DNA from 3 places in the Streptomyces sp. NPDC001599 genome. Region 1 is predicted to be linked to each of the others. Evidence: riboswitches for the same ligand, from Rfam matches in the RefSeq annotation. Region 1 holds a riboswitch; each other region holds the start of a gene.
The links. Region 1 has a riboswitch for cyclic di-AMP ahead of rpfA (resuscitation-promoting factor protein RpfA). Riboswitches for the same ligand answer to the same signal wherever they lie in the genome.

Region 1 (10,095 bases):
GCAGCATCGCGATCGCCTCGTCGCCCAGCGGGTTGACCCCGGGACCGGCGGCCAGCGAGTGGGCGACCAGCACGTGCAGGCACTTCACACGGTCCGGCATGCCGCCCGCGCTCGGGAAGCCGGTCAGCTCCTCGATCTCGTCGCGGCGCCGGATGTAGTCCTCGTGCGCGCCGCGGTAGGCGGCGGCCAGCTCCGGATCGGTGGCCAGCCGCTCGGTCATCTCCTTCATCACGCCGTTCGCCTCCAGCGTGCCGATGGCGGAGGCCGCCTTCGGACACGTCAGGTAGTACAGCGTGGGGAAGGGCGTGCCGTCGGGCAGCCGCGGCGCCGTCTCCACCACGTCGGGCTGCCCGCACGGGCAGCGGTGCGCGATGGCCCGCAGGCCGCGCGGCGGACGGCCGAGCTGCTGCTTGAAGGCCGCCACGTCCGCGTCGGTCGGCTCGGTGCGCGGGGTGGTCGGCGGGGGAGTCTGCATGACTGTCTTCTGCTGGTCTTCCTGTTGAGTCACTGCCGGAGCGGCCGGTTCACTGTCGGTGCGGTCGGTTCACTGTCGGCGGGCGACGGCGTCGGCCTTGTCGACCGCGTCCCACACGTTCCGGTACCAGGGGCGGTCGGCGGCGCCGGCCCGGGCGCGGGTCTGCTCGGCCGCCTCCGGGTCGACGACGACGAACCCCGTCTCCCCCGGCATCACGTAGTGCAGCCGCAGCCGGACCTGCTGCTCAGCGTAGGCGTCGTCCTGCCAGCGTGCCTTGAGGTCGCGCAGGTCCTCGACCCGCTGCCGGGTCTCCCGCTGCTCCCGCTGGAGATCGGCGATCTCGGCGCGCTGGGCGACGTACTGCCGTATCGGGTAGGCGAGCGCCACGACGAGCGAGCAGAGCACCATGGCGAGCAGCGCGGCCCGGCCGGTCAGCCGGGAGCGCCGGGCCTGGCGCTTGGTCTGCGAGCGGTAGACCCGGGCCGCGGTCTGTTCCCCGATGATCCGGATCCTGGTCGCGGTGGAGAAACGGTCCCGGTCCTTCACGGCCATCTGGTCTCCGCCTCCCGTGCACGCGCGTACGTCCCCGCACACGGTACGGGACCGGGTACGGGGACGTACGTACGACGCTGCCTTCTACCGGGTCGTCAGCCCTTGAAGCGGGGGAACGCGCTGCGGCCGGCGTACACCGCGGCGTCGTCGAGGATCTCCTCGATGCGCAGCAGCTGGTTGTACTTGGCGACGCGCTCGGAGCGGGCCGGGGCGCCGGTCTTGATCTGGCCGCAGTTGGTGGCGACGGCCAGGTCGGCGATGGTGACGTCCTCGGTCTCGCCGGAGCGGTGGGACATCATGCACTTGAAGCCGTTGCGCTGGGCCAGCTCGACGGCGTCCAGGGTCTCGGTCAGCGAGCCGATCTGGTTGACCTTGACCAGCAGGGCGTTGGCCGAGTTCTCCTCGATGCCGCGGGCCAGGCGCTCCGGGTTGGTGACGAACAGGTCGTCGCCGACCAGCTGGACCTTGTCGCCGAGCTTGGCGGTGATGGTGTTCCAGCCGTCCCAGTCGTCCTCGAACAGCGGGTCCTCGATGGAGACCAGCGGGTACGCCTCGACCAGCTCGGCGTAGTACTCGGTCATCTCGGCGGCGGTGCGCTGCTTGCCCTCGAAGGCGTAGGAGCCGTCCTTGTAGAACTCGGACGCGGCGACGTCGAGCGCGAGGGCGATCTGCTCGCCGGGGGTGTAGCCGGCCTCCTTGATCGCCTCGAGGATGAGGTCGAGGGCCTCGCGGTTGGAGCCGAGGTTCGGGGCGAAGCCGCCCTCGTCGCCGAGGCCGGTGGCCAGGCCCTTGTTCTTCAGGACCTTCTTGAGGGTGTGGTAGACCTCGGCGCCCCAGCGCAGGGCCTCGGAGAAGGACTCCGCGCCGATCGGGGCGATCATGAACTCCTGGATGTCCACGTTGGAGTCGGCGTGCGAGCCGCCGTTCAGGATGTTCATCATCGGCACCGGCAGCAGGTGCGCGTTCGGGCCGCCCAGGTAGCGGAAGAGCGGCAGGTCGCTGGCCTCGGAGGCGGCGTGGGCGACGGCGAGGGAGACGCCGAGGATGGCGTTGGCGCCGAGCGAGCCCTTGTTGTCGGTGGCGTCCAGGTCGAACATGGCCTGGTCGATCAGGCGCTGCTCGGTGGCGTCGTAGCCGACCAGCTCCGGGCCGATCTGCTCGATGACGGCCAGCACGGCCTTCTCGACGCCCTTGCCGAGGTAACGGCCCGGGTCGCCGTCACGCAGTTCGATGGCCTCGAAGGCACCGGTGGAGGCGCCGGAGGGAACGGCGGCACGCCCCGTGCTGCCGTCGTCGAGGCCGACCTCGACCTCGACCGTGGGGTTGCCTCGGGAGTCCAGGATTTCCCGGGCTACGACGACGTCGATGGACGGCACGAGCATCTCCTTCTTCAATGTGACGCTTCGATGTGGCGCTTCGGTGGGCCGCGGTCCGCGGGACCGCGACGGCTCTGCGGGACCGAGCCTAACCGGCTCCGGGCGATCGGCCAGCCGATCGCCCACCCGCTGGACAGAACCGAGAGTAAATTGTTTCCGAACGGAACAAAGGCGGAACATGAAAATCCCGCCCCGGTGCGTACGGGGGAACACGCACCGGGGCGGGAGTCGCGGGGCGGGCCGCCGCCTACTTCAGGTGCAGCTGCTGGCCCGGGTAGATCAGGTCGGCGTCGTCGACGATGTCGTCGTTCAGCTTGAACAGCTTCGCCCAGCCGCCCTTGACGTCGTGCTCCTCGGCGATCGAGCTGAGGGTGTCGCCCTTGACGACCTTGTACTCGCCGTCGCCCTTCTCGACCTTCTTGCCGGTCGGGGTGGTGACGGTCTTCTTCGCGGGCTTCTCGGCCTTCGGCTCGGCGGCCGGGCGCTCGGAGGAGCGGGAGGCCTTCTGCTCGGTGGAGCGCTCGGCGGTGGAGCCGCTGCTCTGGCTCTGCGAGCTCTCGGAGCTGGAGGAACCGCTGTCCTGGGAGCCGCCACCGGTGTACGCGGCGCCCGACAGGCCGGTGCCGCAGACCGGCCAGGCACCCTTGCCCTGGCCCGCGAGCACCTTCTCGGCGATCTCGATCTGCTGGGACTTGCTCGCCTGGTCGGCGGAGGAGGCGTACTGCGTACCGCCGTAGGCGGCCCAGGTGGAGGCGGAGAACTGCAGACCGCCGTAGTAACCGTTGCCGGTGTTGATGGACCAGTTGCCGCCGGACTCGCACTGGGCGACGGCGTCCCACTCGGACGCGGTGGCGGCGGAGGCGTTGCCGGCCGCCATCAGCGGGGCGGCGACGGCGGCACCGGTGACGCCGGCGACGGCGATGACTCGGGTGGCCTTGGACGGGCGACGGTGCTTGCCCTTGCCGGAAAACAGCATGGTTGATCCCCTCACCGACGCCTGCGAGGTGAGCTGTCGGGTTCGGGCCGGTTGAGTTGCCCGGCCGGGTTCCTCGCGGAACTCGGCTTCACCCCTAGCCACTCCGGCTCAACTGCCCGGTGCGGCGCTTACCTTGGGTCCCCCGCTCCTGCCTGCGGCGCTTGACGCGACGACTGTTCCCGTACGGCCGCTGGCAGGATTCGGCGTTGCGGCTGTCGGGGCCCGCGGTGGCGAGCGGTCATGACCGTAGACACGCGCTCCGCGGATTTTCAAAGACGATCACGGCTTCTGAGACCTATCTCTCACGAGATCCAAAAGGGACATACAGTCCCTAACCGTGACGTGAACTCCCCCTACTTTTCGCCCGATTCGCCCGTGACCGTGAGCGTCTGACCGGGCAGGATGTGGTCGGGGTCGGCACCGACGACCGCCTCGTTGTCGGCGTAGAGCGCGTGCCATCCGCCGTCGACCTCAAGGGAGTCGGCGATGGCCCAGAGACTGTCGCCGGTGCGGACGACGTAACAGCCGTCCCCGGCCTCTCGCTCGTCACCGTCGCGCGAGGCGTGCCGGCCCGCCGTCGGGTCCGTACGGCCCTCCCCCGTCGCATCCTCGTCCGCACTGCCGCCGCGGTGCTTGCCGGAGCCGGACGAGCCCTCGGTGCCCTGCGGTTCGGCACTGGCGGAGGGGTCGGATTCGGACGAAGTGTCCGGCTTGGTGGATTGGTCCGCACCATCGGACGAGGCGTCAGACGACGGCGAGGAAGAAGCCGAAGAAGAGGGCGAAGGGGACGAAGAGGACGCCCCGGACTCCGACTCCGGAGTTTCGGCCGTACCGGTCGAGCCGGTTGAACCGGTCGAACCGGATGACTCGGATGACGGGGACGACTCGGGCGATTCGGTGGTCGCGGGTGATTCGGACGACTTGGTGGTGTCCTGCGCCCCCGAGGAGTCCGACCCCTCCGACGCCCCGTCACCGGCCGTGCCGGAGCCACCGCCCGTGATCCCGGAGTCGCTGCCCAGGCCGGCCAGCAGACCGCAGGTCGGCCAGGCGGCGATGCCCTGGGCCGCGTGTATCTTCTCGGCGATTCTTATCTGCTGGGAGCGACTGGCCTGGTCGGCGCTGGGGGCGTAGTCCAGACCGCCGTACTGCTCCCAGGCCTCCTGGGACAGCTGAAGGCCGCCGTAGTACCCGTTGCCGCTGTTCTGGCTCCAGGCGCCGCCGGTCTCGCACTCGGCGACCTGGTCCCAGTTCGCGGAGTCGGCCGCGTGGGCGCCGGTGGCGCCGAGCAGCGGGATCGCGATGGCGGAGCCGGTCACTCCGGCGGCGACGACCAGTGCGGGTGCCTGGCGGGGGCGGCGGTGACGACCGTTCCCGGAGAGCATGCGACGACCTTTCACGAGACGACGGGGACCACGCGGCGGTTGACGCTCGACACCACGTTGATCCGTGAACGTATAGGGAGATCATCGCTTGTCACAAGTTCATGCCGCGCAGATCACGTGAAGATCACAGAGTTGAGCGCGTGTCACTTTTGCTTCGGCGACGGACCGTTGTCCGCCGGTGACGCGGGCGGTGTGAACGAGACGGGCAAGGTGCGCAGACCTCGCATGATGAGGCCGCCGCGCCACCGGAGTTCGGCCGGGTCCGCGGCGAGGCGGAGGTCCGGCAGCCGGGTGAGGAGCGTCGCCAGCGCCGTCTGCCCCTCCAGCCGGGCGAGCGGGGCGCCCAGGCAGTAGTGGATGCCGTGGCCGTACCCGAGGTGCTGGCTGTCGCGGCGGGCGAGGTCCAGGGTGTCCGGGTCGGTGAACCGCTCCGGGTCCCGGTCGGCGGCGGCGAGGACGACGAGGACGGGGTCGCCGGCCGCGACGTCCTGTCCGCCGATGGTCAGCGGCCGGGTGGCGAAGCGCCAGGTGGCCAGCTCCACCGGGCCGTCGTAGCGCAGGAGTTCCTCGACGCCGGTCTCCAGCAGGCCGCGCTCCCCGGCGGCCAGGGACGTTTGCAGCCGCTCCCGCTGCCCGGGGTGGGTGAGCAGGGCGTAGGTGCCGTTGCCGACGAGGTTGACGGTGGTCTCGAATCCGGCGAAGAGCAGGATGAAGGCCATGGCCGCCGCCTCGTTCTCGGTGAGGTGCTCGCCGTGGTCGGAGGCGCGGATCAGGGCGGAGATGAGGTCCTCGCCCGGGGCGGGCTCGGGCGGCAGCGCGGCACGCTTGCGGTGGATGAGGTCGGCGAGATAGCCGCGCATCTTCTTCACCGACCGCGCGACCCCGCCCCGCGGGCCTCCGCCGTGACGGATCATCATGCCCGCCCAGTCCCGGAAGTCGTCCTGGTCCTCGCGGGGAACGCCGAGCAGGTCGCAGATGGCGTAGATGGGCAGCGGGAAGGCGAACTCGTGGATCAGATCGGCGGAGCCGGTGGCGGCGAACCGGTCGATGAGGCCGTCGGCCAGCTCCTGCACCCGGGGCGCGAACTCGGCCACGCGGCGGGGCGTGAACGCCTTGCTGACCAGCCGTCGCAGCCTGGTGTGGTCGGGCGGGTCGATGTTGAGCAGATGGGTCATCAGCTCGGCCTTCCGCTCCCCCGGAATGCCGGTCTTGCCCTTGGCGTGCGCGGGCTCGGCGTGGTGGGCCGGGTTCTTGGACAGCCGCGGGTCGGCGAGGGCCTGCTTCGCGTCGGCGTACCGGGTGACCAGCCACGCCTCCACTCCGCTGGGCAGCCGGGTGCGGTGCACGGGGGCGTGCTCGCGCAGCCAGGCGTAGGCGGGGTAGGGGTCGCTCGCGAACTCCCAGGTGAACAGCTCGGGGACCGGGGCGGAAGAGCTGCCGGTCATCCCTCTGCCGTCCGGATCGCGTCCCGGTAGGTGCGGGCCGCCGCTCTCAGGGCCGCCTCGGGGTCGGTGCCCTCGGACTCGGCGCGGGCGGCGAGGGCGAGCAGGTCGTAGCCGATGCCCTCGCCGGAGGGCAGCGGGACGTCGAGGCCCGCGGTGCGGACGCGGGAGGCGAGCTTGGCGGCGAGGGCCAGGCCGGGCTGGCCGAGGGGGACGCCCTCGGTGACCGAGGTGCGCTGCTTCTCGGCGGCCTTGGTGCGCAGCCAGTGGGCGCGGACCTCCTCGGGGGTGTCGGCCGTCTCGTCGCCGAAGACGTGCGGGTGGCGGTGGATGAGCTTGTCGACGATGGTGCCGGCCACGTCGTCCACGGAGAACGGGGCGTCGGGGTCCTCCTCGGCGATGCGGGCGTGGAAGACGACCTGGAGGAGCACGTCGCCCAGCTCCTCCCGCAACTCGTCGCGGTCGCCGTCCTCGATGGCCTCGACGAGTTCGTACGCCTCCTCGATGGCGTACTTGGCGAGGCCCTTGTGGGTGCGCTGCGAGGACCACGGGCATTCGAGGCGGATGCGGTCCATGACCTGGACGAGGTCGAGGAGGCGGGCGCCCGGGAGGTCGTAGGAGGCGGGGAGCAACTCGAGGTCGGGCATCCGGACGCGTCCGGAGCCGGCGAGGCGGGCCAGCGAGTCGGTGAGCGCGGGCTCGCCCTCGCCGGTCGCGACAACGACCGCGGTACGGCCGCCGGCGCAGGCGTCCACCAGTTCCTCGGCGGTCGGGGTGGCCTCCTCGACCCGTATCCCCGCCTCGCGCAGATAGGGCAGCTGGGGGTGGGCTCCGTCGGCGCACAGGACGCGGTCGGCGGTGCGCAGGGCCTGCCAGGCGGGCCAGGACAGCAGGCCGGGGGCGACGCGGTGGCTGGTGGTGAGCAGGACGATGCGGCCCTGGTCGGGGGCGGTCGCGTCGGCGGTGGTTGCGTTCACTCCTCGAACCTAACGCACACCGCCGACGACCCCCGAGTTGTCCACAGGGGGTCGTATCGCCGCTGGTCAGTGGTGCTACGCGGGCTGCTGGGACCCCGCCGCCGTGATCTCCCGCACCCACGGGGTCCGGGCGTCGACGCGGCTGCTCTTCTGGACGTCCCAGGCGCCGTAGCGCGGGTTGAGGTCGACGTCGAGCTTCTTGGAGGCCTCGGACAGGGCCTGCCAGAACTCGGGCCGGCTGGTGTCGGTGCCGAGGCTCTGGGCGAGCTTCTGGGCCTCGATCTGGACGAGGAGGTTGTCGTCGAGGCGGTCGGGGGCGACGCCGTACTGCTGGAGCCAGACCGTCTCCAGCTGCTCGGGGCCGCCGGCCTGCTTCTCCAGCTCGCCGCGCATGTCCTGCACTTCCTTGCGGCTGACGCTCACCCCGGCGTCCTGGGCGGCGCGGTGCAGGACCCGGTCGAGGACCATGCCGTGCAGGGTGTCGCGGGTGAGGGTGCCGGTCCGGGCGACGACCTGCTGGTACTGGGTGTCGTCCGGGACGGCGGCGCGCTGTGCCTCGCGCACCTCGTCGACGCGGTTCTCCAGCTGGGCGACGGTGATCCGCTGGTCGCCGACGACGGCCGCCGCGCCCGGATGGGCGTCGTTGCCGCAGGCGGTGAGCAGGGGTGCCGCTGCGGCGATCGCGGCGGTGAGGAGAAGCGCGGAGCGACGGCGGCTGCGGCGGTGCAAGGGAACCTCCCGTTTGGAGATTGTGCGACGGTGCACAAAGTCTTGCGATGATCGATGTTAGGCAGTGGCCCGGCTCTGGCCAACCCATTGGACCAACGATTCATCAGGACTTCGGGCACCGCCTCGCGCCCGGCCCGCCGCCGGGCCCCGTGGCGACGCTGGTCAGCCGTGCATCCGGCCCAGCCACTGGAGCGTGCGCCGGATGTCGGCCGCGAGCGGATGGCCGGGGCCGTGGACGCGCTCCACGTCGTGCAGCAGCCGGGCCAGCGTGTCGTGGGCGGCGGCGCGGTCGCCGAGGGCGAGGAGGAGGTGGCCGATGCGGCGGCGGACGTCGTGGGCGAGGTCGGGGTCGCCGGCGACGTACTGGTTCTCGTAGTACGGCAGCAGCGCCCGGTACTCGGCGAGCGCGGCGGCCGGTTCGCCGAGCTGTTCCAGGCACTGGGCGGCGTCGTAGCGGTGGCGCAGGGCCTGCGGGTCGGCCTGGCCGGCCTCGGCGGCGCGTTCGTCGGCGAGGCGGCGCAGTTCGGGCAGGGCGCGCCGGTACTGGCCGTCGTCCATGAGGGTCGCCGCGTACTGCCGGCGCAGGGTGCGCACGACCGGGGAGCGTTCGCCGTGCTGTTCGGCGGCGGCGGGCAGGATCGCGCCGAGGACGTCGACGGCCTGGGTGATGCGGCCCTCGCCGAGGAGGCGCTTGACGTCGTCGACGGCGCGGGCGACGTCCGGCTTGGCGGCCTCGGCGGTGGGCGGTACGGGAGCCGGCTGCGGCGCGGGGGTGCGGGCGCGGTCGGGCCAGGGGGCGTGCGGGCGCACGAAGGGGCGGGTGGGGTCCAGGGGCCCGCCGGTGGGCACGCCGAGCGCGGGGAGCAGCAGCGCGAGGTGCTCGTAGACCTCCTGCGCGGAGTCGGGGCGGTGCTGCGGGTCCTTGGCGAGCAGGCGCAGGACGAGGGCTTCGAGCGATTCGGGGACCTCGGGGCGGATGCGGCGCACGGGCAGCGGGGGCTCGTACAGGTGCCGGTGCAGGACACCGAGCGCCGTGGACCCCGCGAACGGGACGTCGCCGCTGAGCAGTTCGTGCAGCAGCACGCCGAGTGCGTACAGGTCGGTGTACGGGCCGACGGCGCCGCCCATGGCCTGCTCGGGGGCCATGTAGGCGGGCGAGCCGATGGGGGTGCCGGTGTGGGTGAGGCGGGTGGTGTCGGCGTCCATGACGGAGGCGACGCCGAGGTCGAGGACGGTGACGGTGCCGTCCTGCTTGACCATGACGTTGCGCGGTTTGAGGTCGCGGTGGACGATCGGCACGGCGTGCACGGCGCTGAGGACGGCGCACAGCTGGGCGGCGACCGCGACGGCCCACTGCCACGGGTACGGATCGTGCTCGGCGAGGTGGTCGGAGAGGTCGGCGCCGTCGACGTACTGCATGACGAGGAACAGTTCCTCGCCCTCGCTGCCCGCGTCGTGCACCGTGACCAGGCCGGGGTGGTCGACCTGCGCGGTGATGCGGCACTCGCGCACGAAGCGGCGGCGCAGTTCGTCGGCCTCCGCCCCGGCGACCTTGTCGGGGCGCAGCAGCTTCACCGCCACGCGCCGGTCCAGACGCCGGTCGTAGGCCGTCCAGACCTGTCCCATGCCGCCCTGGCCGATGAGCGTGGACAGCTCGTACCGGCCGGCGACGACGCGTCCGGTCGCCACGGTCACCTTCCGCCCTGGTGGCCGCCGTCGCGGCCGTCGTGGTTGCGCAGGTAGTCGCTGAGCTCGTCGAGTTCGGCGCGGACCTGGTCGATGCGGGCAGGCGCGGGGTGGTGCTGGGGCGGTGGGGCCTGGTACGGCGGGACCGGCGTCTGTACGGGGGCGGGAGCGGGTGCCGGGGTGTAGGGGTACGAGGGCTGCGGGTGTCCGTACCCGGCCGCCGGGGGCGGCGGCATCGGGACGAGGTGGCCGGGGTGGGGCGGCCGCCGGTGGTGCCGGATGTCGGCGTAGAGGAAGTACCCGGCGCAGGCGCAGGCGTTGAGCAGCAGGATGATCATTCCGGTGGTGCCGGCCGGGGTGCTGAAGTCGTCGGTGTCGTCGGTGGCCAGGAAGCAGAAGCTGACCACCAGGGCGACGGCCGTCGCCGCGAAGACCCACCAGTCGCGCGGTCGGCGGCTCACGATGGCCGCGTACAGCGTCGATATCCAGGCGAGGAACCC
Region 2 (10,095 bases), on a different contig from region 1:
GGAGGTGCCCGCCTCGCGCCTCGCCAAGGCCCTCGGCCTGCTCGCCGACGCCCTCAGGGCGCCCGCCTTCGCCGACGGCGAGGTCGAACGGCTGGTGCGCAACCGGCTCGACGAGATCCCGCACGAGCTGGCCAACCCCTCCCGGCGTGCCGCCAAGGAACTCTCCAAGGAGCTGTTCCCGGCCGACGCGCGCATGTCGCGCCCGCGCCAGGGAACCGGGGAAACGGTCGAGGCCATCGACTCGGCGGCCGTACGCGCCTTCTACGAGCGGCACGTCCGCCCCGCCACGGCCACCGCGGTGGTCGTCGGCGACCTCACCGGCCTCGACCTGGACGCGCTGCTCGGCGACACCCTGGGCGCCTGGACCGGCTCGGCCGCCGAGCCGCGCCCCGTGCCCCCGGTGACCGCCGACGACCGGGGCCGGGTCGTCATCGTGGACCGTCCCGGTGCCGTCCAGACGCAACTGCTGATCGGCCGCACCGGCGCCGACCGGCACGACCGCGTGTGGCCCGCGCAGGTGCTCGGCACCTACTGCCTGGGCGGCACCCTCACCTCGCGCCTGGACCGCGTCCTGCGCGAGGAGAAGGGCTACACCTACGGTGTGCGGGCGTTCGGCCAGGTCCTGCGCTCCGCGCCGGACGGCACGGGCGCCGCGATGCTCGCCATCAGCGGATCCGTCGACACCCCCAACACCGGTCCCGCCCTGGAGGACCTGTGGACGGTGCTGCGCAAGCTGGCCGCGGAGGGGCTCACCGACGCCGAGCGCGATGTGGCCGTGCAGAACCTGGTGGGCGTGGCGCCGCTGAAGTACGAGACGGCGGCGGCCGTGGCGAGCACGCTGGCCGACCAGGTCGAGCAGCACCTGCCCGACGACTTCCAGGCCACGCTCTACCGTCAACTGGCCGCCACGGGCACCGTGGAGGCCACCGCGGCGGTCGTGAACGCCTTCCCGGTGGACCGTCTCGTGACGGTCCTCGTCGGCGACGCGGCGCAGATCAAGGAGCCCGTCGAGGCCCTCGGCATCGGCGAAGTCACCGTGGTGGCGGCCGAGTAGCGGCACGCGCGTGCGGCGGCCCTGGTGACCGGTGTGTCACCAGGGCCGCCGTTTGTCCGGATTGGGGGAGTGGTTGCCTGTCTGCCCTGTGGCGTGCGCTACAAAAAGCCTGTTGCGTTTGAGGATTGAACGCAGCCGCGTTTAGCGTCGTCCGGGCTGTTCGTCAGGCAGTGCGCCGCATCCGCGGCACCGGACAGTCATCGCCGAGTCCCCGTACGGCGCGAGCCAGGGGAGCCGGGGACCCATCGCAGTCCCTGGGGTGAATCGGACGCCCGCGCGCACCGCGAGGGGGTCCGTAGGAGACCTTCCACCTCCGAACCCGTCAGCTAACCCGGTAGGCGAGAGGGAAGGAAAGGACAAGCCTCTACATGGCGTTCACGCGCGCCACCGGGAAGCACCGCCGTACCGGCCGGGTGCACCGCACCACCGCCCGCGCGGCGGGGGTCGCGGCCCTCGCCACCACCGGCGTCGTCGGCACCCTCGCGGCTCCGGCGCTCGCCGCCGAGCCCGAGGCGGAACAGACCGGGCTCACCCCGGTCGTCACCATCGGCGACTCCATAGCCGACGAGATCGACGCCCAGGCCCTCGCGCAGAAGCAGGCGGCCGCGGACGCCGCCGCCCGCGAGGCGGCCCGGGAGGCGGCCCGCGAGCGGGCGGCCGAGGCGGCCAAGGAGGCGCGCGAGGCCAAGGAGCGCGCCGCGCGTGAGGCGGAGCGCAAGCGTCTCAACACCTTCGTCGCGCCGATCACCGCCTCGTACGTCTCCACCGCCTACCAGGCCGGCAGCTCCCTGTGGTCCTCCGGCAGCCACACCGGCATCGACTTCCACGCCTCCAGCGGCACGTCCGTGCACTCCGTCGGCGTCGGCACCGTGGTCGAGGCCGGCTGGGGCGGCGCGTACGGCAACCAGGTCGTGATCAGGATGCACGACGGCACGTACACGCAGTACGGGCACCTGTCGTCCATCGGCGTCTCGGTCGGCCAGTCGGTCGAGCCCGGCCAGCAGATCGGCGTCTCGGGTGCCACCGGCAACGTCACGGGACCGCACCTGCACTTCGAGGCCCGTACGAGCCCCGAGTACGGCTCGGACGTGGACCCCGTCGCCTATCTCCGCTCCCACGGCGTGAACGTCTGACAAAAAGGCCCCGGCTTCCCGAGTCGGGGCCTTTTGTATTCCATACCGGCTTGATTGGCCTAGAGTCGCTGAAAGCGCGTCCATCGTCGGCGTTTCAGGGGATCAAGGCGGAGGTCGGTCATGCGTATTCCGGCGCATTCGGTGTGCACGGCGATTCGGGACGACATCGTGGCCGGCGTCCACGGACGCGGGAGCCGGCTCACCGAGGAAATCCTCGCCCGCCGCTACGGCGTCTCCCGCGTCCCCGTCCGCGAGGCCCTGCGCACGCTGGCGGCGGAGGGCTTCGTGGTGACCCGGCGGCACGCGGGCGCGTGCGTCGCGGAACCGACCGCCCGGGAGGCCGCCGACCTGCTGGAGACCCGCACGCTGCTGGAGCCGCTCGGAGCCTCCCGGGCCGCCCGGCGGCGCACCGACGCCCACCTCAAGGTGTTGCGCGGTCTGGTCAGGCTGGGGCAGGAACGGGCCAGGCGGGGCACCGTGGACGAGCTGCGCTCCCTGGGCGGCTGGTTCCACGAGACCCTCGCCCGGGCGGCGGACAGCCCCTCGCTGGCCGCGCTGCTGACCCAGATCCGCCACAAGATCGCCTGGATGTACGTCGTGGAAGCACCGGTCGGACCGGTGGAGTACTGGGCGGAGCACGCGGCGATCACCGACGCCGTGGCCCGGGGGGACGGTGAACGCGCGCGGGCGCTCATGACCCTGCACATCGAGCGGTCGGCATCCGGCCACCGGCTCCGATTCGCCACCGGCGGCGCGGCGCCGGACCGTGTGAGGAATACGCAACATTCCGTAAACACCGCGAGCCCGCTCCGGTAACAAAGGTTCCGTAGACAAAAGCGGGGGAATTTCGGCGGCTATTTCTGCCGTCCCGAATCGACTGAAGCGGAAGAGGGAAAGACGAAAGGCCCGTCCGGTGCTCCCGGCGGGCCTTTCGCTGCTGCTGTCCCGTCCGTCAGACGGTCTCGGGAAGCTCCTCGAGCCCCTCGGCGACCAGCTTCGCCAGCCGGTCCAGGGCCGCCTCCGCGCCCTCGGCGTCGGAGGCGAGGACGATCTCCTCGCCCCCCTGGGCGCCGAGGCCGAGCACGGCCAGCATGGAGGCCGCGTTGACGGGGGACCCGTCGGCCTTGGCGATCGTCACCGGGACGCCTGTGGCCGTGGCGGCTCGGACGAAGATGGAGGCGGGGCGGGCGTGGAGACCCTCGGCCCAGCCGACGTTGACGCGGCGCTCAGCCATGTGATGCTGCCCTTCAGGTGTTCAGAGGCGGTGAAGTTGTCTAGACCAGTCTTGTCTAGACCAGTTTCCCACATCGTGAAGCGAGCCGGGACGACCACGTGGGCCGCCCCGTACGGGTCCCGGACCGCGGCCTCGGTCCGGGCATCCGTCCCCCACAGACTGCCCCGCGCCGTTGTCGTACGCGAGCCGTACTCTGGGGCCCATGCAGACCTCGTCGGACCGGCACGAGTACCCCGCCCACTGGGAAGCCGACGTGGTGCTGCGCGACGGCGGCACCGCGCGCGTCCGCCCCATCACCGTTGACGACGCCGAGCGCCTGGTCAGCTTCTACGAGCAGGTTTCCGACGAGTCGAAGTACTACCGCTTCTTCGCGCCGTACCCTCGCCTGTCCGCCAAGGACGTCCACCGCTTCACGCACCACGACTTTGTGGACCGGGTGGGACTCGCGGCCACCATCGGCGGCGAGTTCATCGCCACCGTACGCTACGACCGGATCGGGGCCGACGGAACGCCCGCCACCGCACCGGCCGACGAGGCCGAGGTCGCCTTCCTCGTCCAGGACGCCCACCAGGGGCGCGGCGTCGCCTCGGCGCTCCTGGAGCACATCGCCGCCGTCGCCCGGGAGCGGGGCATCCGCCGCTTCGCCGCCGAGGTGCTGCCCGCCAACAACAAGATGATCAAAGTCTTCATGGACGCCGGGTACACCCAGAAGCGGAGCTTCGAGGACGGGGTGGTCCGCCTGGAGTTCGATCTCGAACCCACCGACCGCTCGCTGGCCGTGCAGTACGCGCGCGAGCACCGCGCGGAGGCCCGTTCCGTCCAGCGGCTGCTGCAGCCCGGCTCGGTCGCGGTCGTCGGCGCCGGCCGCACCCCGGGCGGCGTCGGCCGCAGCATCCTCGGCAACATCCGGGACGCGGGGTACACGGGCCGCCTGTACGCCGTGAACAGGGCCTTCCCCGAGGACATGAAGGAACTCGACGGGGTTTCGGCGTTCCGCTCCGTGCGCGACATCGACGGGCCCGTCGACCTCGCCGTCGTCACCGTGCCCGCCGAGCACGTCCCGGACGTCGTCACCGCGTGCGGCGAGCACGGGGTGCAGGGACTGGTCGTGATCTCCGCCGGATACGCCGACAGCGGCCCCGAGGGACGCGAACGCCAGCGCGCCCTCGTGCGGCACGCGCGCACGTACGGCATGCGCATCATCGGGCCCAACGCCTTCGGGATCATCAACACCTCCCCGGACGTGCGGCTCAACGCCTCCCTCGCCCCCGAGATGCCGCGCCCCGGGCGGATCGGCCTGTTCGCCCAGTCCGGCGCCATCGGCATCGCCCTGCTCTCCCGGCTGCACCGGCGCGGCGGCGGGGTCACCGGCCACACCGGCGTCTCCACCTTCGTCTCCTCCGGCAACCGCGCCGACGTCTCCGGCAACGACGTCCTCCAGTACTGGTACGACGACCCGGACACCGACGTCGCGCTGATGTACCTGGAGTCCATCGGCAACCCGCGCAAGTTCACCCGCCTGGCCCGGCGTACGGCGGCCGCCAAGCCCCTGGTTGTGGTGCAGGGCGCCCGGCACGGCGGCGTGGCACCCCAGGGGCACGCCGTACGGGCGACACGGCTGCCCCACGCGACGGTCTCCGCGCTGCTGCGGCAGGCCGGCGTGATCCGGGTCGACACCATCACCGACCTGGTCGACGCGGGGCTGCTCCTCGCCCGCCAGCCGCTGCCCGCCGGACCGAGGGTGGCCATCCTCGGAAACTCGGAGTCCCTGGGACTGCTCACGTACGACGCGTGCCTCTCCGAGGGCCTGCGCCCGCAGCCCCCGCTGGACCTGACCACCGCCGCCTCGGCCGACGACTTCCACGCGGCCCTGGCCAGGGCCCTGGCCGACGACACGTGCGACGCGGTCGTGGTGACCGCCATCCCGACGGTGGGCGAGGGGGCGGCCGGGGACGCCGCGCTCGCGGAGGCCCTGCGCTCGGCGGCGGCCGCGGTCCCCACCAAGCCCGTCCTCGTGGTCCACGTGGAGCTGGGCGGCCTGGCGGAGGCCCTGTCCGCGGCGACGAGCACGGCCCCGCAGACGGCCCAGGGCACCGCGTCCCAGGCCACCCCGGGTACCGCGTCCCAGGCCACCCCGGGCACCGGCCCCCAGGCGGCTCCGGGCACCACTTCCCCGGCGGCTCCGAGCGCGGTCTTCCCGCCCGGTCCGGGTGCCGGGCCGCCGGCCACCCCCGGCGGCCCGGCGTCCCAAGCCACTCCGGGCACCGCTCCCCCCGCCCCTCCCGGCACCGCCGATCAGCCTCCGTCCGGCCCGTCCGGCCCGCCCCGCCCGTCCGCCGATCCGGGCCGGCCGCCCTCCGCCGTCCGGGCCCCGGAGGGAGCCCACCTCATCCCCGCATACCCCGCCGCCGAGCGTGCCGTCCGCGCCCTCGGGGAGGCGGTCGCCTACGCCCAGTGGCGGCGCGAGGCGGCCGACCCGGGCAAGGTGCCGGAGTACGAGGACATCGACGAGAAGGGCGCCGCCCAGCAGATAGCGGGGCTCCTCGCGCGCGGGCAGGGGCTCACCCTCGGCAGCCAGGAGACCTGCGACCTGCTCGGCCGGTACGGCGTCCACGTGCACCGCGCCCTGCCCGCGGCCACTCCCGACGACGCCGCGGCCGCCGCGCGGACCATCGGCTACCCGGTCGCCCTCAAGGCCACCGCCCCGCACCTGCGCCACCGCGCCGACCTGGGCGGCGTACGCCTCGACCTCGCGGACGAGGAGCAACTGCGGCGGGCCTACGCCGAATTGACCGAGCTGTTCGGGAAGCCCGCGGAGCTGCGCCCGGTGGTGCAGGGCATGGCCCCGCGCGGCGTCGACACCGTCGTACGGGCGGTCATCGACCCGGCGGCCGGCGCGGTGCTCTCCTTCGGCCTCGCCGGCGCCGCCACGCAGCTGCTCGGCGACATGGCGCACCGGCTGATCCCGGTCACCGACCGGGACGCCACCTCGCTCATCCGCTCGGTCCGCACGGCCCCCCTCCTCTTCGGCTGGCGCGGCTCGGCCCCCGTGGACGCCGCCGCCCTCGAGGAGCTGCTGCTGCGGGTCTCCCGGCTGGTCGACGACCACCCGGAGGTCGTCGCGGTCACCCTGGAGCCCGTCGTGGTCGCCCCGCACGGCCTGAGCGTCCTCGGCGCCTCCGTCCGCCTCGCGCCCCCTCCCGCCAGGGACGACCTGGGCCCGCGGACCCTGCCGGCCTACTGACCCGCCACGGCCCGGGACGGGTACCGCAGGAGCGTCCCTCGCAGTCAGTGGGTCCCCGTAGGATGGACGGCATGGCCAAGACCAGTACGACGACCCAGGGGCTGCGAGCGGCGATCGAGCGCAGCGGCTACTACCCGGCCCTCGTGGCCGAGGCGGTGGAGGCCGCCGTGGGCGGCGAGCCCGTGCGGTCGTACCTGGTCCACCAGGAGACGACGTTCGACCAGAACGAGGTGCGCCGGCACGTGACCGTGCTGGTGCTCACCGGCAACCGCTTCATCGTCAGCCACACCGACGAGCAGGCCGCCGACGACACCTCCCCGACGCCGTACGCCACGACGTCCACGGAGTCCGTCAAGCTCGGCCGGATCTCGTCCATCGTCGTCAGCCGCGTCGTCGCCAACCCGGAGCAGTACAAGCCGGGCACCCTGCCCCGCGAGATCGTGCTGACCATCGGCTGGGGCGCCGTCTCCCGCCTCGACCTGGAGCCCGCCGCCTGCGGCGACCCCAACTGCGAGGCCGACCACGGCTACACGGGAAGCTCGACGGCCGACGACCTCAGCCTGCGCGTCAGCGAGGCGGGGGACGGCCCGGAGACGGTGCGCCAGGCGCTCACCTTCGCCCAGGCCCTCTCCGAGGCGACCGCGGACTCCGCCCGCTGATGGTGCAGCACACCGCCTGGGACACCCACCCGGAACCGCTCCCCGTCGACTCCGCCCCCGTACCCGAGTACGGCCGGGGCTCCCTCGCCGACCTGCTGCCCACCCTGGCCGCCGGCCTCGGCGTCCCCGGCATGACCGCGGGAATCACCGAACTGACCCCCGCCGACCGCAACTGCGTCTTCCTGATCGACGGCCTCGGCTGGGAGCAGCTGCGCGCGCACCCCGAGGACGCCCCCTTCCTGACTTCCCTCCTGGGCAGCTCGCGCGGCGGCACGGGTCGCCCGATCACCGCCGGCTACCCGGCGACCACGGCGACCTCCCTCGCCTCCGTCGGAACCGGTCTGCCGCCGGGCGCCCACGGCCTGCCCGGGTACACGGTGCGCAATCCCGACACCGGCGCCCTGATGAACCAGCTCCGCTGGCAGCCGTGGACCGCGCCGGGCCCCTGGCAGCCCCACCCCACCGTCTTCGGCCTCGCCCACGAGGCGGGGGTGCACGCTGCCCAGGTCTCCTCGCCCACCTTCGCCAACACCCCGCTGACCAAGGTCGCGCTCAGCGGCGGCGAGTTCCACGGACGCCTGTCCGGCGAGGACCGGATGGACTGCGCCGCCGAGCAGCTGGCCGGCGCCGACCGCGCCCTCGTCTACACGTACTACGCCGAGGTCGACGGCGCCGGACACCGCTTCGGCGTCGACTCCGACACCTGGCGCGGCCAGCTCGGACACGTCGACCGGCTGGTCCAGCGCCTCGCCGAGCGGCTGCCCCCGCGCAGCGCCCTGTACGTCACCGCCGACCACGGCATGGTCGACGTGCCCTTCGACGAGGAGCACCGCATCGACTTCGACGAGGACTGGGAGCTGAAGGCGGGCGTCGCCCTCCTCGGCGGCGAGGGCCGCGCCCGCCACGTCTACGCCGTCCCAGGCGCCCACAACGACGTGCTGTTCTGCTGGCGCGAGGTGCTCGGCGAGCAGTTCTGGGTGGCGTCCCGGGACGAGGCGATCGCCGCGGGCTGGTTCGGCCCCCGCATCGACGACCGGGTGTACGAGCGCATCGGCGACGTGGTGGCCGCGGCGCGCGACGACGTCCTGCTCATCGCCTCCGAGCGGGAGCCCAAGGAGTCGGCGATGGTAGGCAACCACGGTTCGATGACCCCTGCCGAGCAGCTCGTCCCGCTGCTCGAAGTACGCTCCTGACACCCGCGAAACACCCCGCGATCACCCCGTGACACGCCCGCGGACCTCTGCCTCGATGCCGAAAGGTGCCCAACCCCTCATGCCCGAGCTGGTGTTCTTCTCCGGAACGATGGACTGCGGGAAGTCGACACTGGCTCTCCAGATCGAGCACAACCGCTCGGCGCGCGGACTGGCCGGCATGATCTTCACCCGCGACGACCGTGCGGGCGAGGGCAAGCTCTCCTCCCGCCTCGGCCTCGTCACCGACGCGGTCGAGGTCGGGGACGGCCAGGACCTGTACGCCCACGTCGTCGACCACCTCTCGCAGGGCGGCCGGGTGGACTACGTGATCGCGGACGAGGCGCAGTTCCTCGCGCCGGACCAGATCGACCAGCTCGCGCGCGTGGTCGACGACCTCGACGTCGACGTGTACGCCTTCGGCATCACCACCGACTTCCGCTCCAAGCTGTTCCCGGGCTCCCAGCGGCTGGTGGAACTGGCGGACCGCGTCGAGGTGCTCCAGGTCGAGGCCCTGTGCTGGTGCGGGGCCCGCGCCACGCACAACGCCCGCACCGTGGGCGGCGTCATGGTGGTCGAGGGCGCCCAGGTGGTCGTCGGGGACGTCGCCCAGTCCCCCGACGAGATCGGCTACGAGGTGCTGTGCCGCCGCCACCACCGCAGGCGGATGACGAGCGCGACGGCGCGGGCGGCGGCGCTCTCGCCGGACGTGCTGCCGGTCTCCGCCACGTGAGTGCCGGGACCGGCGCGCGCCGGCCCTGATCAGCCGATGTGCTCGGCCACGATGAGCTGGAAACGCTCGAAGGCCAGCTCCACGGTGTTGTGCCGGGCGTCGACGGTGCCGAGAGAGGTGCCGTTGAACGGGTCGGTCAGGCGGTACCTGCCGCGGCCCAGGCCACGCAGCTCGACCGTTCCGTCCCACCGCCCGGCGTAGAACGCGTAGTGCAGGGTCGCGCCCTTCGCCACCACATGCGCCTCGGGCTTGTCGAAACCGATGTCGTACAGCTCGCCCCGGTACTCGCCCGTGGAGAGCATGTTCTCCTCGTACAGGTTCACCCACCGGCGCCAGAGGGCTTCCCTCTCCGGCGTGAGCACGATCCCGTCGTCCGGGCCCGCGGGGTAGGTGAACTTCGTCGACAGGACGGCTCCCACACCGTAGCTGGAAGCGAAGTCGTCGCCGCCGTCGCTCAGTTCGACGTGGTCGCCGGAGTAGCTGCTGCCCCGCCCCATCAGCGCCTTCATCGACTTGCCCTTCGTACGGACCTGGTAGGACGAGAGCGGGTCCGAGCTCGGGTACTGGTCGACGTAGGGGAGGTTGTGGAAGGCGAAGGCGGTGCCGCAGGGGCAGAGCTCCACCACGGCGTCGCGGTTCGCCTCGTGGGCGGCCTCGTACACCGCCTTCCAGAACCGCGCGAGGCCCTCGGTCGATTCTTCGGGGCGGGCATGCCCGTGCGCCGGGTTGTAGCAGGGCGCGACGGCGTTGAGGTGCTGGCCGTCGATCTTGAGCCCTTCGTATCCCCAGTCGCCGATGAACCGCCTCACCTGCCCGACGAAGTAGTCCACCGTCGGCCGGTACGCCGG
Region 3 (10,095 bases), on a different contig from region 1:
GACACCGTTCCCGGGACCGCCGCCCCTTCGACCGCCACCACCGGTCCCGGCTCCGAAACGGGACCCGGGCCCGGCGTGTGGGAGGCGCTGGTCACCTCGGCGCTGCTGGGTACGGACCGGCGTACGCCACCGGGTGGCGAGCGCGGGCCGGGTGCCGCGGCCGCGTTGCTCGACGCGGCGGCCGCGGAGACCGTCCGCCGCCGCGCCGGACTGCGACCGGCCCGTGCGGCCCGGCGCCCCGAGCCCGCACCCGAGGACCCCCGCCCGCCGTTGCCGGCCGCCGCCGCCCGTCGGCTCACGACGCTGCTCGCCGACCGCCCCGGCGCGGCGGGCGGCGGCCGCAGAGGCAGCGCGCCCGATCTGATGGAGCTGCTGCCCCAGTGGCTGGCGACGGCGAACGCCCGTGGTTTCGCGGCGCCGCCCCAGGCGCTTCCGGCGCTGCTGGACGCGGCCCGGGGCCGTACGGACCTGCGGCCGGCGGCGCTGACGTTCGCGGGGCCCCGGGCCCTGTGGCTGGCCCGGCTGAATCCGGACTGGCGGTTCGCCCTGCGCGCGACGTCCGGTGCAGGGACCGCCCTCCCGGGTTCCGATGCCACGGAGCGAGTGCGCGGGCTCTGGGACGAGGGCCTGTTCGCCGAACGGGTCGCCCTCCTGGCGTCCCTGCGCGCCCGCGACCCGGCCGGTGCCCGCGAGCTGCTGGCGTCGACCTGGGCGACCGAGCGGGCCGAGGACCGGCTGATGTTCCTCGACTCGCTGCGGACGGGGCTGGAGGCGGCGGACGAGCCGTTCCTGGAGCAGGCGCTGGCCGACCGCAGCCGCAACGTACGGGCCACGGCGGCGGAGTTGCTGTCGGCGCTGCCGCACTCGGCGCTGGCCGCGCGGATGGCGGCGCGGGCCGCGACGTGCGTGTCCCTCGACCGCACCCTCACCCCGCCGGCGATCGCCGTAGAGGCGCCGCACGAGTGCGACGCGGGCATGGAGCGGGACGGCGTGGTGGCCAAGCCGCCGGCCGGGCGGGGAGAACGGTCGTGGTGGTTCGGCCAGTTGGTGGAGGCGGCCCCGCTGGCCACCTGGCCGACGCGGCTGGCGGGACGCACGGCCGAGGAGATCGTGGCCCTGCCCGTGTCCGACGGCTGGCAGAGCGAGCTGCACGCGGCCTGGTGCCGTGCGGCCGTACGGCAGCGCGACGGCGTGTGGGCGAGGGCACTGCTCGGCGCGCCCACGGCACCGGAGGCGGGTGGTCCGGGTGCGGTCTCCCTGGCCGAGCGGGCCAAACTGCTCGGCACCCTGAGCGCCGGTGAACGCGCCGAGTGGGTCGCCGGGTTCATCGCGACGCACGGGCTGTCCGAGGCGTTCCAGCTGCTCGGCATGTGCGGGGTCCCGTGGGCCACGCCGCTCGGCCGGGCGGTGGTCGACGCGCTCAACATCGCCCGGGACGCCGGGAGCTACCCGTGGAGCTTCAGCGGCGTCATGGGCCTGGCCGAACGCTGCCTCGATCCCTCGGAGGCGGGCCGGCTCGACGGCCTGCTGGCGATACCGGACGAGCCGGAGGACGCCTCGCCGGGGGCCGGCGGGTACTGGGCGGAGGCGTTCCAGCGGCTCGTCACCACGTTGCGCCTGCGGGCGGCGATGGCCGGGGAACTCGGGGCGGGGTCATGAGCCACCACCCCGTGAACCACCACCGGGCCTACGCTCCCGCGGGCTCCCGCACGTTCGCCCGGACCCAGTCCACGATGGACGCCGTGGTGGCGCCGGGCGTGAAGATCTCCGCGACGCCCTTCTCCTTCAGCGGGGCGATGTCCGCCTCGGGGATGATCCCGCCGCCGAAGACCAGGATGTCCGCGGCGTCCCGCTCCCGGAGCAGCTCGATCACGGCGGCGAAGAGCGTGTTGTGCGCACCGGAGAGGATGGACAGCCCGATCGCGTCGGCGTCCTCCTGGATCGCGGTGTCGACGATCTGCTCGGGCGTCTGGTGGAGCCCGGTGTAGATCACCTCCATACCGGCGTCACGCAGGGCCCGCGCGATCACCTTGGCCCCGCGATCGTGGCCGTCGAGCCCCGGCTTGGCCACCACCACGCGGATCGGACCGGCTGCCACACCCATCACTGCCTCCATGAAGCGACTACATCCATCCGTACCGACAAGTACCGCACACTTCACGTCCTCGCGGCGCGGATCCCCGCACCACAGCGTCCGGGGGAAGTGAACGAACGTTATCGCCAGCATCCCGCAACCGGCAGTTTCGCGGTGGATACAGAGGGGGAAATCACACGGTGGGACACGTTCGCCCGGCACCGCTCCAGGGCCCGGCGGCAACACGCGCACGGGGAGCCGTGAGCCACACAGACCTCATCAGACCCACCGGCCTCTGATACGGCATGCCGAAACACGGGTAGGCATAAACCTCGCAAACAGCACCAGTCACTGGTGTCACGGCGCTCCACGAGGGCACACGGGGGACAGAGGCGTCCCTGCGCGTGCCGACAGGAGGTCGGCCCATGAAGGTCACCACGGCAGCACTGCCCCTTCTCCCGCTCTTCCAGCGTCTCCTGCCCGGGCTCCCGGGACTCCCCGGTCTGCAAGGGCTCCCCAGCCTTCCAGGACTCCCCGCGGTCCCGGGACTGCCGGAGCTGGCAAGCCTTCCGGGCCGGCTGACCGGCCTCTCCCTGACCCTGCTCAAGGCCAGCGCCCTGGAGGCCGCGATCCTGGCCGGGCACCTCCTCCTCTACCCCTCGGGGATCATTCAGGAGCGCCACCCGGTCCAGGCCCTGCGCCCGACGAGCGCCCAGGACCCCCAGCCGTCGCCTCCGCCCCCGAGGCTCCCGGCCCCGGCCAGCCCCCCGGTCGTGCTGCTGCACGGCTTCATCGACAACCGCTCGGTCTTCCTGCTGCTGCGGCGCAGCCTGGCCCAGCACGGCAGGCACGAGATCGAGTCGCTGAACTACTCCCCCCTGACCTGCGACATCCGTACCGCCGCCGAGCTGCTCGGACGGCACATCGAGGAGATCTGCGAGCGGACGGGCAGCGAGCAGGTCGACGTCGTCGGGCACAGCCTGGGCGGGCTGATCGCGCGCTACTACGTGCAGCGCCTCGGCGGAGACCTCCGCGTGCGCACGCTGGTGACGCTCGGTACCCCGCACACCGGCACCAAGGTGGTCCCGCTGGCGAACGCGCACCCGATCGTGCGCCAGATGCGCCCCGGATCGGCGGTGATCGAGGAGCTGGCCCGCCCGGCGCCCGGCTGCCACACCCGGTTCGTCAGCTTCTGGAGCGATCTGGACCGCGTGATGGACCCGCTGGAGACGGCCTGCCTCGACCACCCCGACCTGAGCGTGCAGAACGTACGGGTGAGCGGCATCGGCCATCTCGCCCTGCCCGTGCACCCCGCCGTGGCCACGGGGATCCGGCAGGCACTCGACACCGCCGGACCGGAGACAGCGGGGCAAACGGACGGGGAACCGGGCAAACGATCCGGCGGGCTGACCGTCGCCTGAGAACGAAGCAACCCGTTCGGACTCGAACAATTCTCGAACACAAAGCCAAACTCGTGCCCGCCGTCCCCCAAAACACGGCCGATTGCCCGTTTCCTTCGCTCGCGAAACCTGACGAAGATTGTCGTGCCCGTATACCGCCGGGTACAGTCGCCGCACTGCTCTGGCAGCCCCTGTTGTCGAGGCGAAAGAGAAGTTGGTGAACGACCGTCACCCGTCGGGGACAAGGACCACCCCGGCTCCGGCTTCCGACGCCGCTTCGGCGCAGTACGCGTCGTACGGCACGGGGGAGGCCCAGTACGGCGACCTCACCACGTTCGGCGGCTACGCCTCCACCGGTTTTTCCACCGGCACCGCCGACACCTCGGCCTTCGACGCGGACCCCCTCTTCGGCAGCATGCCGGGCCACTACACCGGCGCCCACGAGGCGACGGGTTCGTACGACGCCACCCAGTGGTCCACCGGCGGCGAGCAGGCCCTGCACTACGACGCGTACGCGGCCCAGCACCACGCCGCCTACGACACCGGCGCCTACGACACGACGACGTGGACGTCCGGATACCAGCAGCACGAGCCCGTACCGCCGCACGGCACGGGTGCCGAGGCCACCGGGCAGTGGGACACCGGCGCCTGGAGCCACCCGGACCAGTCCGGCGCTCCGGCCGACGCGACCCAGCAGTGGGACTGGGGCACGCAGACCTTCGACACCGGCGCCTACGACGCCACGCAGTGGAACGCGGGCCACGCGGCCCCCGACGCCGTCGAGGACCCGGCCCGCCCGGCCGAGCACCCCGCACCTGACGACCTCGCACCCGTCGACCACGGCACCGAACCGGCCCCGTACGACGGCGAGTTGGCCGCCACCGGCGAACTCCCCGCCGTGACCGCCCTGCTGGACGACCAGGAAGAGGTCACGCCGGCCGCGCGGATCCCGGCCGCCCGCACCGGCTCCCGCGCCGGGGCGCGCTCCCGTCGCCGCCAGCCCGCCAAGCGCTCCGCGCTGCTGACCATCGCCGTGCCGTCGGCCTGTGTGATGAGTGTCGCCGGTATCGCGGCCGCCTCCGTCGGCAGTCTGACCGGCGACGAGGGCACGGAGAGCGCGGCGTCCGCGCCGGACCCGGGCAACGCCGAGGCCGCGCCGGTGAAACCGTCCGCCGCCAACAACAAGCTGGACACCCAGCTCACCAGCCTGGCCGCCGGGGCCGACGACTTCGCCGACCGCGCCAGCCGGACCCAGGAGCGCATCGACCTCAAGGCCCAGCAGGCCGCCGAGAAGAAACGGGCGGCACAGGAGGCGGCCCGCAAGGAGCGGCTGCGCCCCAAGTTCGCGCTCCCGGTGGCACAGCACGGCCTCAGCGCGTACTACGGGCAGGCCGGCATCAACTGGATGTCCGTCCACACCGGCATCGACTTCCCCGTGTCGTACGGGACGAAGGTGATGGCGGCGACCGACGGCACCGTGCGGACGCAGTACAACAGCGCGTACGGCAACATGATGATCGTGACCGCGAAGGACGGCACGGAGACGTGGTACTGCCACCTCTCCAGCTACCAGGTGCCCTCGGGTACGACCGTGAAGGCGGGCGACGCGATCGCGTTCTCCGGCAACTCGGGCAACTCGACCGGTCCGCACCTGCACTTCGAGGTGCGCCCCGCCGGCGGTTCGTCGATCGACCCGCTTCCCTGGCTGCGCAGCCACGGCATCAGCCCGACGTGACGCCGTAACGTCTCAGCAGCACGGGCCCGGCCGGGCCCGGGTCGAATCCCGGGCCCACCGCCCTCACCGCCGCTAGAGCTTCTCCACCGGCGCGTACCGCAGCAGCAGCCGCTTCGGCTTGGTGTCCCCGAAGTCGATCGTCGCCTCGGCGTTCGACCCGGTGCCCTTGACGCCGACCACCGTGCCGAGTCCGAACTGGTCGTGCGTGACGCGGTCGCCGACCGCCAGCGAGACCGTGGGCTGCTCGGCGCCGGCCGACCTGCGGGTGGCGAAGCCGGACGCGCCCGACGCCGACGAGCGGGAACGGGACGAGGACAGCGAGGCCGCCACGCCCGAGACCGGCGCGGAGGGCGCGGGGCCGTTCGCCCCGGTCCGCTTCCACTCCAGGTGGGGTGCCGGGATCTCCTCCAGGAACCGCGAGGGCGGGTTGTACGACGGCTGGCCCCAGGCGCTGCGCAGCGTCGACCGGGTCAGGTAGAGGCGCTCACGCGCGCGCGTGATGCCGACGTAGGCGAGGCGGCGTTCCTCCTCCAACTCCTTGGCCTGGCCGAGGGCGCGCATGTGCGGGAACACGCCGTCCTCCATGCCGGTGAGGAAGACGACCGGGAACTCCAGGCCCTTGGCGGTGTGGAGGGTCATCAGGGTGACGACGCCGTCGCCGTCCTCCTCGTCGGGGATCTGGTCGGAGTCCGCGACGAGCGCGACCTTCTCCAGGAAGTCGGCCAGGGTCCCGGCCTCCTCGCCCTCGGCCCGCTCCTGCTCGAACTCCAGGGCGACGGCCGCGAGTTCCTGGAGGTTCTCGATACGGGTCTCGTCCTGCGGGTCGGTGGAGGCCTGCAACTCCGCCAGGTACCCGGTGCGTTCGAGGATCGCCTCCAGGACGGTCGCCGGTCCGGCGCCGGACTCGACGATCGTACGGAGGTCCTCCATGAGCGTGTTGAACCGCTTGACGGCGTTCGCGGAGCGCGCGGCCATGCCGTACGCCTCGTCGACACGCCTCAGCGCCTGCGGGAAGCTGATCTTCTCGCGCTGGGAGAGGGCGTCGATCATCGCTTCCGCGCGGTCGCCGATGCCGCGCTTGGGGACGTTGAGGATGCGGCGCAGCGGCACCGAGTCCTCCGGGTTGGCCAGCACCCGCAGGTAGGCCAGGACGTCCCGGACCTCCTTGCGCTCGTAGAAGCGGACGCCGCCGACGACCTTGTAGGGCAGGCCGGTGCGGATGAAGACCTCTTCGAAGACACGGGACTGGGCGTTGGTCCGGTAGAACACCGCGACGTCGCCTGCCTTGGCCTCGCCCGCATCGGTGAGACGGTCTATCTCGTCGGCGACGAACTGCGCCTCGTCGTGCTCGGTGTCGGCGACGTACCCGGTGATCCGGGCGCCGCTGCCCTGGTTGGTCCACAGGTTCTTGGGGCGGCGGGACTCGTTGCGCTCGATGACCGCGTTGGCGGCGCTGAGGATGGTCTGCGTGGAGCGGTAGTTCTGCTCGAGCAGGATCGTCGTCGCGTCCGGGTAGTCCTCCTCGAACTGGAGGATGTTGCGGATGGTGGCGCCGCGGAACGCGTAGATCGACTGGTCGGCGTCGCCCACCACGCACAGCTCGGCGGGCGGCACCTCGGCCTCGGGCGGCACGTCGACGGGGTGCTCCGAGGGCACGCCGACCAGCTCGCGCACCAGGGCGTACTGCGCGTGGTTGGTGTCCTGGTACTCGTCGACCAGGACGTGCCGGAAGCGGCGGCGGTAGTGCTCGGCGACGTCCGGGAAGGCGCGCAGCAGGTTGACCGTCGTCATGATCAGGTCGTCGAAGTCGAGGGCGTTGGCCTCGCGCAGCCGCGACTGGTACATCGCGTAGGCCTGGGCCAGCGTCTTCTCGAAGCCGTCGGCGGCCTGGGCGGCGAAGTCCTCCTCGTCGATCAGCTCGTTCTTCAGATTGCTGATCTTCGCGCTGAACGACTTCGGCGGGAAGCGCTTGGGGTCCAGGTCCAGGTCGCGGCAGACCAGCGCCATGAGCCGCTTGGAGTCGGCGGCATCGTAGATCGAGAACGACGAGGTGAAGCCGAGCTTCTTCGACTCGCGGCGCAGGATGCGGACGCACGCGCTGTGGAAGGTCATCACCCACATGGCGTTGGCGCGCGGGCCGACGAGCTGCTCGACGCGCTCCTTCATCTCGCCCGCGGCCTTGTTGGTGAAGGTGATCGCGAGGATCTGGCCCGGGTGGACGTTCCGCTCGGCCAGCAGGTGGGCGATGCGGTGGGTCAGCACGCGGGTCTTGCCGGAACCGGCACCGGCCACGATGAGCAGCGGGGAGCCGGAGTGGACGACGGCGGCGCGCTGGTTCTCGTTCAGCCCCTCCAGGAGCGCCGCGGCGTCCAGGGCGGGGCGCGGGGCGCCGTCCCGGTAGTGGGTGTCCCGCTCCGGGGGCGCGTCGAACTTCCCGCCGAACAGATCGTGCGGAACCGGCTCCGGTCCGTGATCGTCCTCGGGCGGCGGCGGGGGTTCCTCCTCGTGACCCCGGGGGGTCTGGAGGCTCGCCAGGAAGCTGTCGTCAAAGAGGCTGCTCATCGCTCTCCGAGTCTAGGGCGCCCCACCGACAACCCGGTGCCACCCCGGAAAATGCCCCCCACCCTCTCGGCGCGGGCACGCCCTGCGACCAGCGGAACCACGAAGAGTGACGCTCGCGACCGCCCCGGAGGCACCCGAACGAAAGGTCACGAAAATGTATCGGGCATATCACCCACCAACCTTCACAGCGGCCACACGAGTTGGCTACGGTGCGGGGCAGGCCGCTCGACCCCCTCCGGCGAACCTCGCCGGTCCGCGCGGCCTCCGCCGAGTCCGGCCTGCCCGCACGGCACCGGAGCCGGGGACCCACCGAGACCTTGGGGTGAATCGGCCGCACCGCCCTCGACTGCACGAAGAGGGCGGGCCGCCGTAGGGCAACCCTTCCGAACCACCGCCCGAACCCGACAGCTAACCCGGTAGGCGGAGCACTGGAAGGAGTCGCCTCCTTGGCGTCGCACCGCAAGTCGCGCCCCACCGGTACCCGCGTCGCGGGCATACGGACCCCGGCCCTCGCCACCGCGGCCCTCACCTCCGTCGCGCTGCTGTCCCAGACGGCGAACGCCACGCCGTCGGACGACCGGCCGACCCTGGAGGAGGTCGAGAAGAAGGTCGACGACCTCTACCGCCAGGCCGGGTCGGCGACCGAGAAGTACAACGCGGCCAAGGAGAAGACCACCAAGCAGCGCAAGAAGGTCGACGGCCTCCTCGACGACGTCGCCCGGCGCACCCAGAAGCTCAACGACGCGCGCGAGGAGCTGGGTTCCTTCGCCTCCGCCCAGTACCGCACGGGCGCCTCGGTCCCGGAGACCGCGACGCTGCTGCTCGCGGACTCGCCGCAGGACTACTTCGACCAGAACCAGCTGATGAACCGGCTCACCGGCCGGCAGAAGACCGCCGTCGACGACTACGTCACGCAGCAGTCCGAGACGATGAAGAAGCGCCGGGAGGCCACCGAGAGCCTCGAGACGCTCACCGAGTCGCAGACCGACCTGAAGACGGCCAAGTCGACCGTCCAGAAGAAACTCGCCACCGCGCGGGAGTTGCTCTCGGAACTGACCGCCGAGGAGAAGGCCCGGCTCGCGGCGATCGAGAGGAAGAAGCAGGAGGAGTCCGAGCGCAAGGCCGCCGAGCTGGCGAAGCAGCAGGCGGCCCAGGAGGAGGCCGAGCGCAAGCGCCGGGAGGAGGCCGCCCAGCAGCAGGAGAGCGGTTCCGGATCCGGCGGCACCGGCTCTTCCGAGTCGTCGGACTCGTCGACGCCGGGCACCTCGACCGGCACCAAGGCCGACAAGGCCATCGCCTTCGCCCGCGCGCAGATCGGCAAGCCGTACGTCTGGGGCGCCACGGGCCCCGGTTCCTACGACTGCTCGGGCCTCACCCAGGCCGCCTGGAAGGCCGCCGGCGTGACGCTGCCGCGCGTCACCTACGACCAGGTCAACGCGGGCACCACCGTCTCCGTCTCCCAGGCGCAACCCGGTGACCTGGTCTTCTTCTACGACGACATCAGCCACGTCGGCCTGTACATCGGCGACGGCATGATGATCCACGCCCCGAAGCCGGGCGCGTACGTCCGCGAGGAGTCGATCTTCTACGACGGCGAGTCCTCGATCTACAGCGTGGTGCGCCCGGGCTGATCGGCGCGGTATTTAGCATCGGGCGCATGTCATCGGCCACCCATACCTCCGCGCTGCGCGCCTGGTGGGCGCAGCGTCCACCGGCGGCCGGGGCCGCGGTGATGGCGACCGGCATCGTGTCGGTCGCCCTGCATCTGACGGGCCGCGAGGTCCTGTCCCGGATCGCCCTGGTCCTGGCGTGCGCGGCCTGGCTGATACTGGCGGCGAACTTCGTCTACCTGCTGCTGGCCGACCGGGTGCAGTGGGTGAAGCGGGCGGGGACGCCGGGGGCGCTCACCGCCGTCGCCGCGACGACCGTGCTCGGCACCCGTTTCTCCCTGCTCGGCTGGTCGCTCCTGGCGGCGGTGCTGCTGGCGCTGGCGGCCCTGTTGTGGCCGTGGCTGCTGTTCCTGGTGGTGCGGCACTGGGGGCGGCGGATGCCCGGGGCGGTGTTCCTGGGCTGCGTGGCCACGGAGGGGCTCACCGTGCTCGCCGCCACGCTGGCCGCGGCCACCTCGACGCCGTGGCTGGCGCACGCGGCGCTGGTGCCGTTCTGGCTGGGGATCGTGCTCTACCTGATCGCGCTGTTCCGCTTCGACCTGCGACAGGTGGCCCGGGGCTCCGGGGACCACTGGGTGGCGGGCGGCGCGCTCGCCATCTCGGCGCTCGCCGGTGCCAAGCTGCTCGCGGCGGCCGGGACCGGCATGTACCTGT

Region 2: another riboswitch for cyclic di-AMP. It lies ahead of ACFYZ3_RS32655 (M23 family metallopeptidase); the one in region 1 lies ahead of rpfA (resuscitation-promoting factor protein RpfA).
Region 3: another riboswitch for cyclic di-AMP. It lies ahead of ACFYZ3_RS06910 (NlpC/P60 family protein); the one in region 1 lies ahead of rpfA (resuscitation-promoting factor protein RpfA).

Annotation. Positions count from the first base shown of each region.
Region 1 covers NZ_JBIAVA010000012.1:100,570-110,664, forward strand. The annotation lists gene ACFYZ3_RS27740 (DUF501 domain-containing protein) at 1-475, opposite strand, end outside; gene divIC (cell division protein DivIC) at 545-1,027, opposite strand; gene eno (phosphopyruvate hydratase) at 1,123-2,403, opposite strand; gene rpfA (resuscitation-promoting factor protein RpfA) at 2,651-3,379, opposite strand; cyclic di-AMP (ydaO/yuaA leader) riboswitch at 3,383-3,549, opposite strand; gene ACFYZ3_RS27760 (transglycosylase family protein) at 3,733-4,761, opposite strand; gene ACFYZ3_RS27765 (cytochrome P450) at 4,905-6,206, opposite strand; gene ACFYZ3_RS27770 (nucleoside triphosphate pyrophosphohydrolase) at 6,203-7,180, opposite strand; gene ACFYZ3_RS27775 (SurA N-terminal domain-containing protein) at 7,256-7,909, opposite strand; gene pkaE (serine/threonine protein kinase PkaE) at 8,072-9,562, opposite strand; gene ACFYZ3_RS27785 (hypothetical protein) at 9,601-10,095, opposite strand, start outside.
Region 2 covers NZ_JBIAVA010000018.1:30,123-40,217, reverse strand. The annotation lists gene ACFYZ3_RS32660 (M16 family metallopeptidase) at 1-1,054, shown strand, start outside; cyclic di-AMP (ydaO/yuaA leader) riboswitch at 1,246-1,410, shown strand; gene ACFYZ3_RS32655 (M23 family metallopeptidase) at 1,423-2,187, shown strand; gene ACFYZ3_RS32650 (GntR family transcriptional regulator) at 2,308-3,003, shown strand; gene ACFYZ3_RS32645 (HPr family phosphocarrier protein) at 3,140-3,421, opposite strand; gene ACFYZ3_RS32640 (GNAT family N-acetyltransferase) at 3,624-6,665, shown strand; gene ACFYZ3_RS32635 (DUF5998 family protein) at 6,728-7,324, shown strand; gene ACFYZ3_RS32630 (alkaline phosphatase family protein) at 7,324-8,517, shown strand; gene ACFYZ3_RS32625 (thymidine kinase) at 8,597-9,247, shown strand; gene ACFYZ3_RS32620 (glycoside hydrolase family 36 protein) at 9,277-10,095, opposite strand, start outside.
Region 3 covers NZ_JBIAVA010000002.1:482,118-492,212, reverse strand. The annotation lists gene ACFYZ3_RS06935 (DUF5691 domain-containing protein) at 1-1,659, shown strand, start outside; gene ACFYZ3_RS06930 (cobalamin B12-binding domain-containing protein) at 1,688-2,104, opposite strand; gene ACFYZ3_RS06925 (esterase/lipase family protein) at 2,500-3,495, shown strand; gene ACFYZ3_RS06920 (M23 family metallopeptidase) at 3,692-5,209, shown strand; gene pcrA (DNA helicase PcrA) at 5,282-7,771, opposite strand; cyclic di-AMP (ydaO/yuaA leader) riboswitch at 8,027-8,211, shown strand; gene ACFYZ3_RS06910 (NlpC/P60 family protein) at 8,218-9,402, shown strand; gene ACFYZ3_RS06905 (tellurite resistance/C4-dicarboxylate transporter family protein) at 9,429-10,095, shown strand, end outside.